One region of the Clostridium swellfunianum genome, then DNA from elsewhere that is predicted to be linked to it. Evidence: riboswitches for the same ligand, from Rfam matches in the RefSeq annotation. Region 1 holds a riboswitch; the other holds the start of a gene.

Region 1 (8,109 bases):
TATTTTAAGAGAAGCCAAATTTTACCTAAGAATGCTTGCAATGCTGCAAAGAAAAGAAGAGTTTGATATAGCAAGAGAAGCTGCTTACCAAGAAACCTTCTGGAATAGGATAATGGCTGAACACTCAAAATTTATAAGAGGGCTTTTAGATCCAACAGAGGAGAAACTGTTTGATACAGCCAATGACTTTGGAAAAAGATTCGATGAGCTCACTCAGGAGGCTAGAAACTTGTCTCAAGATATGGGCTTGCTTCCTCAGGTAACGGATAGAAGCCTTAAGAATACTGTAGATATTCGAGACTTTAAGAGACAGGGGACTGAAGGGCTAATTCAGTGCAAAATTAAGTCCATTGCATTTCCGCTATTGGGTGATCATGTAGTTAGAGAAGCAAATCATTATATAAGAATGTTGAAGGATTTTAAAAAAGGGAAAATAGAATAAGCTTTATAAGAAACAAGGATACCGATTTTACGGTATCCTTGTTTTTTAAGACAATATTTCGTGATAGTTAATGCGTATCATCTCCTTTTAATGTTTTAAGCTCTCAAATATTATATATGCAGTTTTGGAGATGATTTTTAAAAAAGCTGCAATTAATTTAGACATAGATTTTGCAAAAACAAAAAGCTCCTGCAGATTTTCAACCTTCTGCATGAGTTTTTTGTTTAGGCGACTTTGCTACTGTCGCTGTCCACAAGTTTTACAGAAAGTACTGTGGAAAGTTGCTTTATGAGAATAACATAACAAATGAAAGAAATCCTGCATATAAACAAGCTGAATGACTTTTTAGAGAGGTTTTAGAATTTGAAAAGCAAGCAGCTTTAATATAATATTAGTGTAAGAGTAGAAATTAAATATAAAGTCATAGGTTTTCTTATTATAGGAAATTAAAAGGGAATGTGGTCTAAGCCGCAACAGCCCCCGCTACTGTGATAGCCTACAAATCTTGTTTGCCACTGACTGAAAGGTTGGGAAGGAAAGATGAGGATGAAGCTAGAGTCAGGAGACCTGCCTAAGACTTAACAGCAAGCTTTCGGAGGGAAGGAATTTGCGGTATCAGTGGACGAGAATGTGCTTTTGTCCTATATTTGCTATAGTTTTGATACTGTAAAAGGCTTTTCATAGAGCCTTTTTTATTTTTCAAAAAATAAATACTATAAACCCTTCACAGCATAGGAAGATACAGTCTACTCATAATTAAAATAATAGTAGAAGGAGAGTTTTCACATGATGGTTGAAGCAAAAAAAATTATTAAAAGAGCAGCAGTGGTAAGTTTGGGAAGCCTAATATATGCATTAGCTATTAATATATTTATTGCACCTCATAAATTGTTAAGTGGAGGAATTGCAGGCCTTTCACTCTTAGCTCAATATGCAACACAAATACCTTCAGGTTATTGGGTTTTTATACTGAATATACCTATCTTTATAGTGGGGCTTAAAAAGATAGACAAGGATTTTGTAATCTTCAGCATGATAGGCATGTTTTCTATGTCCTGCTTTCTCGTGCTGACCAGAGATTTAAGTAGATTCATTACTGTAAAAGATTTATTTATTTCCACTTTGTTTGGAGCAGTGCTTAGTGGAGTTGGTATGGGTTTAATCTTTAAAAACAGAGCTTCTCAAGGTGGAACTGATATAATTGCAGTTATAATCAAAAATAAGAAGGCAGTAAAGATGTCTACTCTATATTTTGTTCTTAATTCAGCAATTGTGCTTTTCGGCGTGTTTGTTACAAGCATTGAATTAACCTTATATACAATTCTTTCAATGTTTATTAAGTCACTGGTAATTGACAGGATTATGGAGGGCTTTGATCAGAAGAAAATTGTAATGATAATTACACAAAAGGAAAAAGAGATTTCTGGTATGATAATGGAGGAAACGGGAAGAGGTACTACCTATCTTTACGGGGAAGGAGCATATACAGGAGAACAGAAAAAAGTAATATACAGTTTGATGACAAACAAGGAATTGAACGTTATAAGAAAGCTGATTGAAAACATAGATCCTATGTCGATTATTTCTGTTTCTGAGGCTGAAGAGATAAGGGGCAGTGGATTCTTAAAACCTGTATTATAATCAAACCACATAAACAAACAAAACAGATTTGTTTAGCTTGCATAGTTTCTGTTTAAAAAAAATGCCCCTTGCCCTCGCAGGGAAAAAAGTTAACAATTTAAATTTTTAACAATATAAAAAGTTAACAATCTTTGAAGTTAACTTTTCGTCCTGCGAGAGAAATTGTGCTCGTAGTAGTAAGTAATGGCCTCATCTACTATTGTATTAAGGTACGCGTTCACATCGCTGTGCGCTGCTTTCAATTCATTGAGCTTTCTAACGGTTGACGGTCTAAGCTTATAGGTTCTGCTGTGGGTGAATTCCTCTCCGTCAACTGCAGGTGTTGAGCCCCTTTGTGAAGGGTTAAAAGACATTCTGCCAAAGGAGGCTTGGGCAGGCTGTGGTACTTGAGCAGGGTCTGGTGCAAAGCTGAAGGTCATAATAGGAATTCCTGTTTTTACATCTCCTTCAGTAAAGCCGTTATCCTCTTCTTCATACAGGTCAAGATCTTCAGTGTTTTTAAGTTTTGTCACAGTATCATCTCCTTGATTAATATTTTTGTAAGTAATATATATATATGCACTAAAAGCTTATTTTTAAGGTCTGAATTCTATTTTAATGAAGAATCATATCTATTGAAGGTAAGATTTTATTCATTTTAATAGGCTTTTGATGGATAGTAATTGTAAGACCTAGCATTAAAAATATAGAATGTTTATAATAGATAAGTAAAAAACCAAAAGTTAAGGGGAAAACAAATGAAAAAGATTTTTTTAGATTTTGATTGTACTATTGCAGACACAGTTCAAGCATACTGCAAGGTGTATAATTCTTATTATAAGGAACATGAAGGCTTTAAGGAGGCTGATTATAACAGCGTAAACAGATATGACTTTAAGGATCAGTGTCCTTTGATTGATCATACAGAGACTATCTTTGCTAAAGAAGAGCTATTAAAAAACACGGATTTAATGCCTAATGCAAAGGAAGTGCTTGAAAGATTGGCAAGCAGCCACGAGCTTGTAATATGTTCTCTAGGAAACTTGGACAATATATCTAATAAAGCTAAGTGGATTAAAAATAATCTGCCTTTTATTAAAAATGTTATATTAATCTCAAGCGCTGTGGGGGCTAATGGAATGAAGATGGACAAGAGCAGTGTAGATATGAAAAACTCCATATTTATTGATGACCATATAGACAGCCTTTTAAGCAGCAATGCTGAAGTTAAAATTTGTTTCGGCAAGGAATATTCCTGGAACAAGAGCTGGACGGGACAACGATGCATTGACTGGAGAGAAGTTGAAAAGCTATTGCTATAATTTTTATATAATATTCCAATAATCACGGGATGGCTACTCATAAGAATTAACCGTCCCTTTGTTTCTTTGTCTTTATAAATTATCTGTGTTGACATCAAAGCATGAGAAGTGTATAATAAATTCAGTTGAATACAATTAAATTTTATATTATTATATAGAAAGGATAAGCATGGATAAGTACGATAAGATTAAATTGAACAACCAAATATGTTTTCCTCTATATGCGCTGTCAAGGGAAGTCATTAAGCTGTACCAACCCATACTAAGCAAGTACAATTTAACCTATACCCAGTACATTGCAATGCTTGTTATGTGGGAGGAAGAAAAGATTAATTTTAAGCAGTTAGGTCAAAGGCTGCACTTAGATTCAGGAACACTTACCCCGCTTCTTAAAAAGCTTGAGTCTATGGACCTTATTGTTAAGTATAGAAACAAAGATGATGATAGAGTTGTTACTGTGGAGCTGACTGAAAGAGGCAAGCTTTTAAGAGACGAGATACTGGAGGTTCCGGATGCAGTATACTGCAATTTCAAGGGCAGTGAACAGAAGCTTTTAATGCTTAAAAAGCAGTTGGATGAGCTATTGAGCACTATGGAGGATAAGTAAGTCAAATTCTATTTAGATTTGACTTTATATTTTAACAAGATTGATTGAGTTAAATTAAATTTATATAAATGAAAGTAATTTTAAAGGAGAATGAACAATGAAATTTTATGATTTTTCAGCAAATGATATTTATGGTGAAGAGGTAAAAATGGATGCCTACAAGGGGAAGGCAGTCTTGGTTGTTAACACTGCAAGCAAATGCGGACTAACCCCACAATTTAAGGAATTAGAAGCCCTATACGAGGAATATAAAGACAAGGGTCTTGAGATACTCGGTTTCCCATGCAATCAATTTGCAAATCAGGATTCAGGAAGCAATGAAGACATACAGCAATTTTGCCAGTTGAATTATGGAGTCACCTTCACAATGTTTGAAAAGATAGATGTAAACGGAAGTGAGGCACACCCTTTATATAAATACCTGAAAGGTGAGGCAAAAGGCTTTATAAGCAAGGAAATAAAGTGGAACTTCACTAAGTTCTTAATTGACTCTGATGGAAACGTGATAAAAAGATATGCACCTACAGTGGTACCGTCAAAGATTAAAAAGGATATAGAAAAATGCTTGGCATAGGACCATATTAGCAATGAATTAGCACTATTTCTGCCAGAAAGGTGCTTTTTTATTTTCATAGTTAAAATCTTATATCTAAGTCTTGATACGAAATGTAATTGAGATATAATTACAATGAATGCTTAAGGCAAAAGAAGGGATTGATTATTATGCAAAAGGGAATATATGTTATTACAGGTGTAATGGCATCAGGCAAATCAACTGTTGCTGAAGCTTTATCAAAAAAACTAGAAAAGAGTGTTCATATCCATGGAGATACTTTTAGGAAGATGATTGTAAGCGGCAGAGAAGAAATGTGTGAAAGTCCAAGTGAAGAGGCCTTAAACCAGCTTGATTTAAGGTATCGTATCGCTGCAAAAGCTGCAAAGGAATATTATGATAGCGGCTTTACAGTTGTTGTTCAGGACAACTATTTAGGGGATAAGCTAATGTATTTTGTGGAACTTCTAAAGAACTACCCAGTTTATGTTATCGTGTTAAGTCCTAGTATAAGAACCATAGAACACCGGGAAAAAAATAGAGGAAAGAAAGGTTACATTGGTTTTACGGTTGAAAGCTTATATCAAGGTTTCATGGAAAATACACCTAGAATAGGGCTTTGGCTGGACACATCTAGTATGTCACCACAAGAAACAGTGGATGAAATTATAAAAAGGGCTGACAGTGAAGCAAAATATAACTAATTCGGGTAAAACTAATGAGGATTTAAAGACAACCCTATAGAATAAATAAAGTTGTTTCTTTGCCTTGATTGCTTTATAATTGAAAAAAAGGCTATAATAATGCAAAAATAACATAATAACAAATGGAGGCAGTTTTAATGTCAGAGGTTTCAATTATTAAACCTATATATCAGCAGATTGCTATAGATGTGGCAAGTAGGATAGCAAGCGGTGAATTTGCTGTTGGAGAAAGAATCCATGGACGGTCCACCCTTGCAGGTCAATATAATGTATCTCCTGAGACTATTAGGAGAGCTATTATTATTTTAGAAGACGTAGGTATTGTAGAAGTTGCTCAGGGCAGCGGCATTACAGTAAAATCGAGAGATGGAGCCTTTAAGTTTATTGAGAAATTTAAGAGCAAGGATTCAATGACTTCTATTAAAAAGAACATGGAGAATATATTGAATGAAAAAAGAAAGCTTGAAGATAGCTTGACTTCTTATGTAGATATGCTTATTGACTACTCGGAAAGATTTAAAAACTCCAATCCTTTTGCTCCTATGGAAATTGAAATACCTAAAGAATCAAAGCTTCTTGGAAAGACAGTTGCGGAGACCAACTTTTGGCAGAATACAGGAGCGACTATAATAGGTATAAGAAGAGAAGGAACTTTGATATTGTCACCAGGACCATATGTTGCTTTTAATGCTGGTGATATTTATGTAATGATAGGCGAGGAAAGCTCCTACGAAAGAGTGAAAAATTTTATAAAAGAATAAAGGGTTTTAAGATTAAAATATTTTTTTAGAGTTATTGCAAATATCTCCCAAGAGTGATATATTTATAACATGGATGTTATAAATATATCACTCTTGGGAGGTTTATTTTATGGATGCGAAAATGAATGTTAAACTAAGGCTTACTATGGAGGTAGTAACAGCGCTATATCTATTTCTTAGTGCATTACTAAAGAATATTAATGTAATTAACTCTAACAGCTCAATGTATCCAGTTTTTATTTGGATAGCAATATGGTGCGTAATATTTTTATATCGTAAAAAATTAGGTGGAATAACTGATGAGCTAGTAGTTTCTATATTGTCTAAAGTAAACAGAATAGATGTATATTTTTTAATAGTTGTGGTTGGTATTTTTAGCATCTTCCTTGTATCTCCGTATAATAGTCTTATAATTTCAAAGGTTACAATAGGGTTATATTTAATGTTTATATTACTAATCGCAACTGTTATTAGATTGTTATTGTTTATATATTATGATAGAAAGGGGATATATAAATAAGTGTCAATTTTAATAACAAGGATAAGAGAATATAGAGAAAAAGCATCAATAAGTCAAAATGAGCTTGCAAAACTTGTAGGGGTTAGAAGAGAAACAATAGTTCATTTAGAAAACGGAAAATATAACCCTTCTTTAAAATTAGCAATGGACATATCAAAGGTGTTCAATACAACAGTTGAAAACCTGTTTGAATTTATTGATTAATTAATTATATTTAGCAGAGCATGTTAATTTGAAAAAATTAATGTGCTCTTTTATTTTCTCTTGTTCATAGAATCGTAATATTTAAATTAGTCAGGCAACATTTACAAATAGACAACCTTGTGGTAATATAAAGTTGTCACATAAAGACAACTTGCTTAAATAAGAAGGTTGTCAGTGGAGGTTTAAGAGCTTAAGCATTCAAGACGGTACTGAAAGAGAAGGCAATAATGATTATGAATGTAGAAAGCTATAGGAGGGGTTTTATGTTAGAGTTTAAGAATATAAGCAAGGTTTTTAAGAATAAAACCATAATAGAAAACATTAGTTTTACAGTAAACAAAGGGGAGTTTGTAGTTTTAATTGGGCCAAGCGGCTGCGGTAAGACTACAACTTTAAAAATGATAAATAAGCTGATACCAGCTACCTCAGGAAATATCTACCTTGATGGTAAGGATATTTTAAAAGAGGATGTCATTACCCTAAGAAGAAATATGGGCTATGTAATTCAGCAGACTGGCCTTTTTCCTCATATGACCGTTGGTGAAAACATTGGACTTATACCAAGGCTTGAAAAGTGGGAAGAAAGCAAAATAGTTGAAAGAACTGTTGAGCTTTTAAACATGGTGGGCATGGAGTCTGAGCAGTATATAGACAGGTACCCCTGCGAGCTAAGCGGAGGACAGCAGCAGAGAATAGGGGTTGCAAGAGCTTTTGCCACAAATCCAGATATAATCCTTATGGATGAACCATTTAGCGCTCTGGATCCAATAACAAGAAGCCAGCTTCAGGATGAGCTTTTCAATTTGCAGCAAGAGCTTAAAAAGACAATTGTCTTTGTCACTCACGATATGGATGAGGCTTTAAAGCTTGCAGACAGAATATGCATTATGAAGGACGGTAAAATTCTTCAGTTTGATACTCCAGAAAATATACTAAAGAAGCCGGCGGATGAGTTTGTTGAAGAATTTATAGGAAAGAATAGAATATGGCAGCAGCCTGAATTTATAAAAGCTAAGGATATTATGATAGCTGAGCCTGTTAAGACGAGCCGTTCAAGGACAATAGTCCAAGCTGTTGAAATAATGAAATCAAATAAAGTAGATAGTTTGATGATTGTAGACAAAGCAAACAAGCTGGAAGGAATCGTTACTCTTAAAAATATAAGAAAGCAGGAGAGTACTTCATTAAAGCTTGAAAGCATTATGGAGACAGAGGTTAAGTTTGTTAATATTGATGAATCTCTAATAGATATATTAAAGAAAATGAATGAGCTTCATATTGGATACGTACCAGTTGTAGACGAAGCTTCTAGATTGGTTGGATTAATTACGAAAAGCAGCCTTCTAAGCGTGTTAAGCAATCAATACATCAATCAG
Region 2 (8,109 bases), 2.1 Mb from region 1:
TGCAGGACAAAATATAGGAGCAAAAAAGCTGGATAGAGTAGTAAAGGGAACAAAAGATGGTACAAGAATTGCCGTTATAGTTTCTACTGTAATAACTATTTTGATTTTAATCTTTGGTAAATATATTATGGCAGTATTCACGGATACAAAAGAGCTAGTGGATTTAAGCATGTCTATGATGAGAATTCTTGCAGTAGGCTATATTGCAGTAGCAGTAACACAGAGTCTATCTGGAGTTATGCGTGGCGCAGGGGATACTATGACACCAATGTGGATTTCTCTTATTACTACTATAATTCTTCGTGTTCCCACAGCTTATGGTATTGCTTATTTAACAAGAAGTGCAGCTTATCCAACAGGAAGACCAGAATCTACTTTTATTTCTTTGCTTGTTTCTTGGACAATGGGAGCTGTTATAACTTTAATTTTCTACCAGAGAGGCAATTGGCGTAAGAAAGGCTTTGCAGGCAAGGCTTAGTATTAGAACAAATTGTATATAAATATTTTCATGAGAAGCCGTATTAACTAGTTTAATATGGCTTTAAATTTAAAGCATAGCTTAGAATAAGTTACAAAAAGAAAACTAATAATAAATGCTGCATTTTGTATTTATATTATTTTTTACAGCAATAACTTAGCAAGCCATTTCCTTTAAGTTCCCTTGAAGACATATTTGTTTCTCTGTATAATATAAGCTAACCTAATTTACTGATAGGAATACTTCATAGGAGGAATATTTATGTTTAAAAATTTTAAGGTAAAGCATAAAATTTTTGCTTTATCACTTACACTCATGTTTTTCGTCATTTCCATTTCAGGAGTAGGCTATCTAATCATGTCAAGGCTTAATTCCGAGATCAGTTCTATGTATGGTAATAACTTAAAAGCAATACAGTGGCTTAATGATAACAGAAATCAAACGAGAGCAATTGAAGCGGACATGTATTTTATAATACTTCATCATGGTGACAAAGCTTCTCAAGATGAGAGATTAAAAGATATTGAAGTAAGAGTAGAAAAGTTTGAGGATAATTTTAAGCAATATAAAGATTCTGAGCTAGATAAGTATGAGACAGATTTAATTCCACAAATAGAGAAGAAATGGACCGAATACTCTGCGAAGAGACAAGAAGTTATAAATCTTGCGATGAATGGCCAAGCTGATCAAGCCTTAGAAAAGTTTGAAGTCTTGGAAGCCAGTCTAAGTGAATTTCAAAATAATCTAAAAGAATTGTCTGATTATAACGTAAAAGATGCTGAGATAATAAAAAATGAAAATGAGGCTTATTACAAAAAAAGTGTTATCTTTTTCCTTGTAATGTTTACTATAGCCGTTATATTTGGTACTGTACTTACCCTGTTAAACATAAAACATATTATTACACCTCTTAATTTGATAAAGGCTTTTTCCGAAAGAATGAAAATTGGAGATTTTTCAACTCCTATTTCACTAACTAGAAAAGATGAGTTTGGACAGATAGGCAAAGCCCTTAATGAGTCACAGAAGCAAGTAGGAGGGCTTATAGGTGAGGTTCTCAACACTATAAAGGATATAAATTCAGGCAGTCAGGAACTTTCTGCAACAGTTCAAGAGATGACCGCAAGGCTTGAAGATATTAATAAAGAAACTTATACCATAGCTATATCTACTCAGGAAGCGAGTGCAGGAAGTGAGGAAGTTTCTGCTAGTACAGAAGAGGTAAATTCCAGTATTCAGGTACTTTCAGAGCAAGCACTTGAAGGAAGTCAAAAGGCAGAGAGTATTAAAAATAAGGCTGTGGAAATAAAAGAAAACAGCAGTAAATCAATTAAGCGAATTCAAGACCTTCATAGTTTAAAGGATTCTAATATAAGAGAAGCTCTAAAAAGAGCAGAAGTGGTTGAAAATATAAAAGTAATGGCAGACACTATTTCAAGTATTTCAAGTCAGACTAACCTGCTTGCTCTAAATGCTGCTATAGAGGCAGCCAGAGCTGGTGAGCAGGGCAGAGGCTTTGCTGTGGTTGCTGAAGAGGTTAGAAGACTTGCAGAGCAATCTTCTGAGGCTGTAGTTGAAATACAAAAGACTATAAAAGAGGTTAGTGAAGCCTTTCAAGATTTAAAAGATAACAGCTTTGAAGTGTTGAATTTCATAAGCGAAGATATAAATCCTCAAATCATTAAATTTGCTGAGATAGGTAATGATTATTATATGGATGCGGACTTCTACTCAAATATCTCAGAAAATATTGCTTCTATGTCAGGTGAAATAAATGCAACAATGGAGCAAGTGAGCTCTGCTATCGAAGGGATGGCGCAGGAGGCGCAAAGTTCTAGTGAAAGTTCTGAAAATATTAAATCTGGAGTGAGTGAAGCAACCTCAGGTATGGAGCAGATAGCAGTTACAGCTCAAACTCAAGCAGAGTTAGCCCACAAGCTGTATGAATTAGCTAAGAATTTTAAGTTATAAAATGAACAATATAAAGTCGAATTGCTAAATATTATAGTGCAACAAAGCAGTGAATTTTTATTGTAAAATCCTTTTTCAGGATGTATAATAAATTTGACAAAATAAAACTGAATAAAACTTTTTGGCGTCCGTTGGACTTAATAGGGAAATGCGTAAAACGCTGCAGCCCCCGCTACTGTATATGGTGATGTTTGGTCGTTATGCCACTGTAGGAAACTATGGGAAGGTGTATCAAATGAATAAGCCATAAGCCAGGAGACCTGCCTTGAAGCTATAATTATTCACTTTCGGAGGGAAAGGAGGAATTTGTGTATTAAATGTGCTGCTTATATAGTAATGTAGCTTTAGTCACTACAACTCCTCTTATAGAGGAGTTTTTTTATTGAAAGGAGTTATTAATATGAATAAAGGAAGTAAAATCAAAATAGGTGTAACCCTACTTGCAATTTTAATATTTGTTGGAGGGTATTTAGTTTTAGGTAAGCTTACTGGAGGACAAAAAGGAGACAAGACAATTATTATTACTATTAAAGATGAAGTGAATAAGAAGACTATAGTAGAGAATAAAAAGTATAAGACTGATGCTGCTAATCTAAGCGACTTTCTTATTCAGTACAAGGATGAACTTAAAGTAGATATGCAAACTTCTAAATATGGAAGATTTATTGAAGCTATAGGTGGAGTTAAAACAGAGGATATGGCTAAAGGCCCATGGTGGATGTATGGCTACAAATCCCCAAGTCAGAATAAGGAAATGAAGGTTGGAGAGGCGCCGGGGGCTGATCAACTCGTATTATATGATAAGGACGAGATAAATTTAGTATTTACAAGCAACATGAATGTAGGAAAATAATATGAAAACTCGAGAACTAACACGAATAGCGTTACTTGCAACAATGCTTTATATAATACATCGTATAGGTGGCATGATACTATATGCAGAATGGGTTAATTTTACTATTATGATGTATGGAGTATATGTTGATAGAAAAGAAGCATGGCTTTCAGTTATAGTATTTTGTTTGCTGGTTATGCTGACTGAAGGCATAGCACCCTGGAGCTTGGCTTATTTAATTGTATTTCCTCAGTACGTTCTCATATACTCATTTTTTAAGAATAAACTTAAAAATGAGTATTATATGGCTGGTTTAGGATTTATACTAGCTTTCATGTGCGGTACGTTAATAGACCTGCCTTTTATGCTTAGCGCAGGGCTAGATTATAAAGGGTTTATTGCTAGACTTTTATTAGGCTTTCAAGTATCTTTAGGGAATGGGTTAGTAACATTCTTATCAGCTATATATCTTTTAAAGCCTATGAAGAGAGTGTTTACTGCTGCTAAGCTTTCCAATTTTTAAGTAGTCTAACATTGGTTATATTGTTTTTTAAACAAAAAAGGCTTTTAGTGAAGCCTTTTTGTTTTGTGAAAATTAATTTACCATATATTTTTATTTTCATATAAATTTGATTGATCAAGCAATAAGTCTTCTCGAGCGCATAAGTTAGCTTCTAAAGCATTTTTTCTTAACACTAAATATAGCTCTGCATCTGTAGCATTTTCATAAGGCATTACAAACAGAACACCGATACCTAAAGCTATTGCACCTAATATATACCAGCCTAAAAATGATAAGTCTAATATAAACATATCAAATTTATGGCCCATAGTCATTTTATTACTTAAAGAAATGGCTTCCCTAGCGCCAATATTTGGGTTGTCTGCAAGGATATATGGTACCATGCTATAGGAATAGGATTTAATGATACCTGGCACGATAAAAAGCAAACTCCAAAGGAAAACAAAAATATTTGTTAATAGCATTGTCTTTAATATTCCCATATAGTTATCTTCGTTAAAAGCAAAGCTAAAACACTTTTTATTATCTACATGTTGAGCAGATTTAATAAAGAATCGTCTTCCACCTACTTCTAAGAAATATCCGAAGAAGATACGAAAAGCAATTAACAATGCAGCAGCAAATAAAACTATAGTTACAAGCTTCCAATTTACAAAATCGCCGTTGTAGATTTTATGAAGCAAAGATTGTTCTGAGTTTCTAGAGCGAGAGTTATTTCTACTACTCCAACCACTACCGGTTGCCAACGCAATGACTATACTGATTCCAAAAGCACTCCAATAGATTTCTCCTAAAACAGCTTTTGCTTTGTCTTTTAATTCTTTTCTAGACCACATATCCATACCCCTCTTAATTAATATATTTTATTATCTTCCATATAGGATATTAAAACAACGAAGCTAAGTGATTACTGTAATAATATTATAGGGTATTATAAACCATATAACAAGTTAATGAAGTATCTATTTTTGCACTTGTTGCCTTGTTTTAACTGATATGTATGAGCAATCTCGTTGTTTCGAATAATTGCTTGTTTTTTCTCATAATTTCTAGGTTAGGGAATTTGAAGAAGGTAAATATGGAATTTATGAAATAGGTTATTTGTGAAAGGTAAGAAATTATCTAAAAAAATACCCTATAGACCGATTTTTCATTATGACAATCTATAGGATATTTTTTAGCTAGTCTGAAACCATTAAGAAATTATATTAGCTAATGCTATTTAGATACAATATTACGGAATTCCAAGGTATATACGATAGTGCCCATCAGAGTATAGTATTGTCCTAATTTCACTGTATATAAAGTGTTATTCATTTTAATCTTAGCTGGAAGCCCATATTCCAAGACATCTAAGGAAAGATGATTCTTCTTGCAGTAGTTTTCAATTTCATCCATAAACATATCTTCTGAATGGGGTCTTGATCGAAGATCTTCAACTAAGATACGTCTAGAGTATCCTAAACCTGAGTTCAATTCTTTAGCAACGTTTTTTAGATATAAATAATCTAGATACCAAATTAGAAATAGTGCTGCAGCATTTGTAAGGACTATATACCTAATCACCTGAGGAATAAAATAAGCAGAAACCATAAAGATTATGCAAAGCATTTCTACCCAATAAAGTATGGCTGGGCCTGAGAACAGAGAAAATTCTTTTCTTCTTAGGGTACTTCTATATCTCATCCATCGTATAAACATACCCAGAAGACCATAACCAATTATAATTGGAACAAGATAGGTTCCAACGATTAGTAAGTGCTCCATGTCTTTGCTTATTAACAAATTAATAAGCATGCTTACAAACAATATAAAACCAAGAATGGCTCCTTTTATTGTTATATCCTTTTTATCTTCGATTGTCATAACTTTTTACCTCCAATCTTTGCTCTGAGAAGGCGGAGATATTTTCTGGAAATATACGTCTCCTCACCATTATAAAAGGTTGCTTTCATCAAACCATTTGCCAAGGGACTATAATATTCTACGTGTTCAAGGTTAATTATTACCGACTTAGATATACGCGCAAAATGTTCAGAAAGGATTTCTTCCAGTTCATAAAGACGTTTCTTTGCCTCGTACATTTTACTGCCAGTGTGCACGAACAGCTTATCTTGGATTGTTTCAAAGTACAAAATGTGTTCACAAGAAATTGAATATATCTGTTCTCTAAGAAAACAAGGAATAGTGAGAGTCTGATAGGTGCCCTTTTGAATTATTTCCTGAAGCTTTATAATTCCAGGATGATTTTCACAAATCTCAAGAACTGCACATTCCTCTTCTAGAGAATTTACATAGTGGATTTCTACTTTCACGCTTACCACCCTCCTTTACTATAGAATACCTTTTATTACATAAAGTTTCTATAATTTGCATGTTAGTGGTCTGAATTTCCTGGTAAGTGGAAGCCTTAATAAAGCTTAGGTAGAGTAGTTCCTTGTATGAAGAAGAATAATGGAAATTTAATTTTTTACAAATATATCAGTACAAAAAATCAAAAAAGTGTTAAATATTGTCGTATAGTAGGGTAAAACAACAAAAAATAGCTATATATGGTTGAAAATACACTTATTATATAATATAATTTTTAATATACCTATCAATTGATAGATAGGTTAATTATATCTGCAAATATAGAAAGATGATTATTATGATGCTTTTATAGAAGGCTTTTTATATTAATACGGTAGCAGGGGTAAATCATAGGGATGGGATTGCATAAATGAACATATGTAAATTAATGAGCCAATGTAGGGAAATCCAGCATAACAATAAATTGACAAGGTTTTCAGATATAAGTCATCTTAAAAGGTTGTTTCCTAGCAATGGAAATAACAAATATCATGAAGGTACATTTTTAATTATTGAAATATATGACTTTAGCATAATAAAAAACACATATGGATATGAAATTGGACAAGAGGTGTTAAAGAATGCAGCATATCTTCTGAACAGTATTGTTACTATTGATTCTATAGTTTGTAGAGGAACAGGGGATGGAATTATCGTTTTTCTGCCTCGTCTATCAGTGTGGCACCAAGTAAACTCCTTCTGCGAAGGAGTTTTTAGTATATTTAAAAAGCCCCTTTTTATATCTGGAAAGAGTATATACATTGATATGAGTATAGGTGCAGCTATATATTCAAATAATGCTGATAGCTTGACAACAGTATTGAAAAAGGCTGATTTAGCATTATATAAATCAAAAAAAGATGGTGTAAATAAAGTTGCCTTTTACTATGAGGAATTACAGGAAGAGGTTTTGAGAAAGATTATGATTTGTAATAATCTCAGGAGTGCCGCTTCTAAAAATGAGCTAGAAGTTTACTATCAACCGCAGGTAGAAGCAAAATCGGGAAGAGTTTTGAAATTTGAGGCATTACTCAGATGGAAAAATGAAGAGTTGGGAAATGTACCACCTTCAGAGTTTATACCAATTTCAGAAGAGACAGGAATTATCATTGAGCTTGGCGATTGGATTATTCGGACGGTATGTCGGCAAATCAAAGAGTGGATTATTAAAGGTTATTATTATACGGTAGCTATAAATGTATCGCAAAAGCAAATCCAAGGCTATAGATTTTTAGATAATTTAAAGAGCATATTAAGGGAATTTGATATACCACCCAATTTAGTTGAAATAGAAGTTACTGAAAGTATGATGGTATCATCATATGAGTCTATTGCTGAAATACTTCAGCTTACACAAAGCTCAGGCATAAAAATTGCCTTAGATGATTTTGGAACTGGATATTCCTCCTTAAGTTATTTAAAACGGTTGCCTATAGATACTATTAAAATTGATAAAAGTTTCCTGGACGATATAGTTTTTGATAGTACCTCAAGAGAACTAGTAAGTGGAATAATTATGCTTGGTAAAAAGCTTAAGCTTAATGTTATAGCTGAAGGAGTTGAAAGCAAGGAGCAGGTAGATTTATTAGAACGCATGGGTTGCAATGCAATTCAGGGATACTATTATAGTAAGCCTTTGCCTGCAAAAGCGATTGAGAGCATATACTTAGGCTGCGAATTTGCTTTAGGCTTAGAAGGAGTTAGATGAGAGCTTTCAAAGTAGCTAGATTAAGTTTGAAGGGAGAAATTGAATTTTGAATACAGAGGTTGATACACTGTCTAGAATTAAATTGACCGCACTTATCTTGTTTAATGAAAAGGGTTATTATGCTACCACTACTAGAGAAATTGCAAATGAGGTTGGAATAAAATCTTCTACCTTGTATTTTTATTTTAAGTCTAAAGAAGAAATATTTTTTATCTTATACAAAGAGGCTAGAGAATTGTATG

Evidence for each region. A riboswitch is a leader RNA that binds a small molecule or an ion and turns the genes downstream of it on or off. The one in region 1 is predicted to bind cobalamin.
Region 2: it holds a riboswitch for cobalamin, as region 1 does, so the genes downstream of both, NBE98_RS06740 (hypothetical protein) here and NBE98_RS16695 (YitT family protein) in region 1, are expected to answer to the same signal.

Annotation. Positions count from the first base shown of each region.
Region 1 is NZ_JAMOFV010000006.1:3,550,499-3,558,607, forward strand. It holds gene NBE98_RS16690 (DUF2935 domain-containing protein) at 1-442, shown strand, start outside; cobalamin riboswitch at 851-1,031, shown strand; gene NBE98_RS16695 (YitT family protein) at 1,229-2,083, shown strand; gene NBE98_RS16700 (hypothetical protein) at 2,221-2,595, opposite strand; gene NBE98_RS16705 (5' nucleotidase, NT5C type) at 2,821-3,384, shown strand; gene NBE98_RS16710 (MarR family winged helix-turn-helix transcriptional regulator) at 3,554-3,991, shown strand; gene NBE98_RS16715 (glutathione peroxidase) at 4,089-4,565, shown strand; gene NBE98_RS16720 (AAA family ATPase) at 4,664-5,248, shown strand; gene NBE98_RS16725 (GntR family transcriptional regulator) at 5,386-6,009, shown strand; gene NBE98_RS16730 (hypothetical protein) at 6,119-6,529, shown strand; gene NBE98_RS16735 (helix-turn-helix transcriptional regulator) at 6,530-6,733, shown strand; gene NBE98_RS16740 (betaine/proline/choline family ABC transporter ATP-binding protein) at 6,997-8,109, shown strand, end outside.
Region 2 is NZ_JAMOFV010000006.1:1,475,789-1,483,897, reverse strand. It holds gene NBE98_RS06750 (MATE family efflux transporter) at 1-478, shown strand, start outside; gene NBE98_RS06745 (methyl-accepting chemotaxis protein) at 740-2,449, shown strand; cobalamin riboswitch at 2,555-2,731, shown strand; gene NBE98_RS06740 (hypothetical protein) at 2,850-3,302, shown strand; gene NBE98_RS06735 (hypothetical protein) at 3,304-3,807, shown strand; gene NBE98_RS06730 (DUF975 family protein) at 3,885-4,643, opposite strand; gene NBE98_RS06725 (DUF4318 domain-containing protein) at 5,026-5,673, opposite strand; gene NBE98_RS22515 (LytTR family DNA-binding domain-containing protein) at 5,670-6,122, opposite strand; gene NBE98_RS06715 (putative bifunctional diguanylate cyclase/phosphodiesterase) at 6,530-7,867, shown strand; gene NBE98_RS06710 (TetR/AcrR family transcriptional regulator) at 7,914-8,109, shown strand, end outside.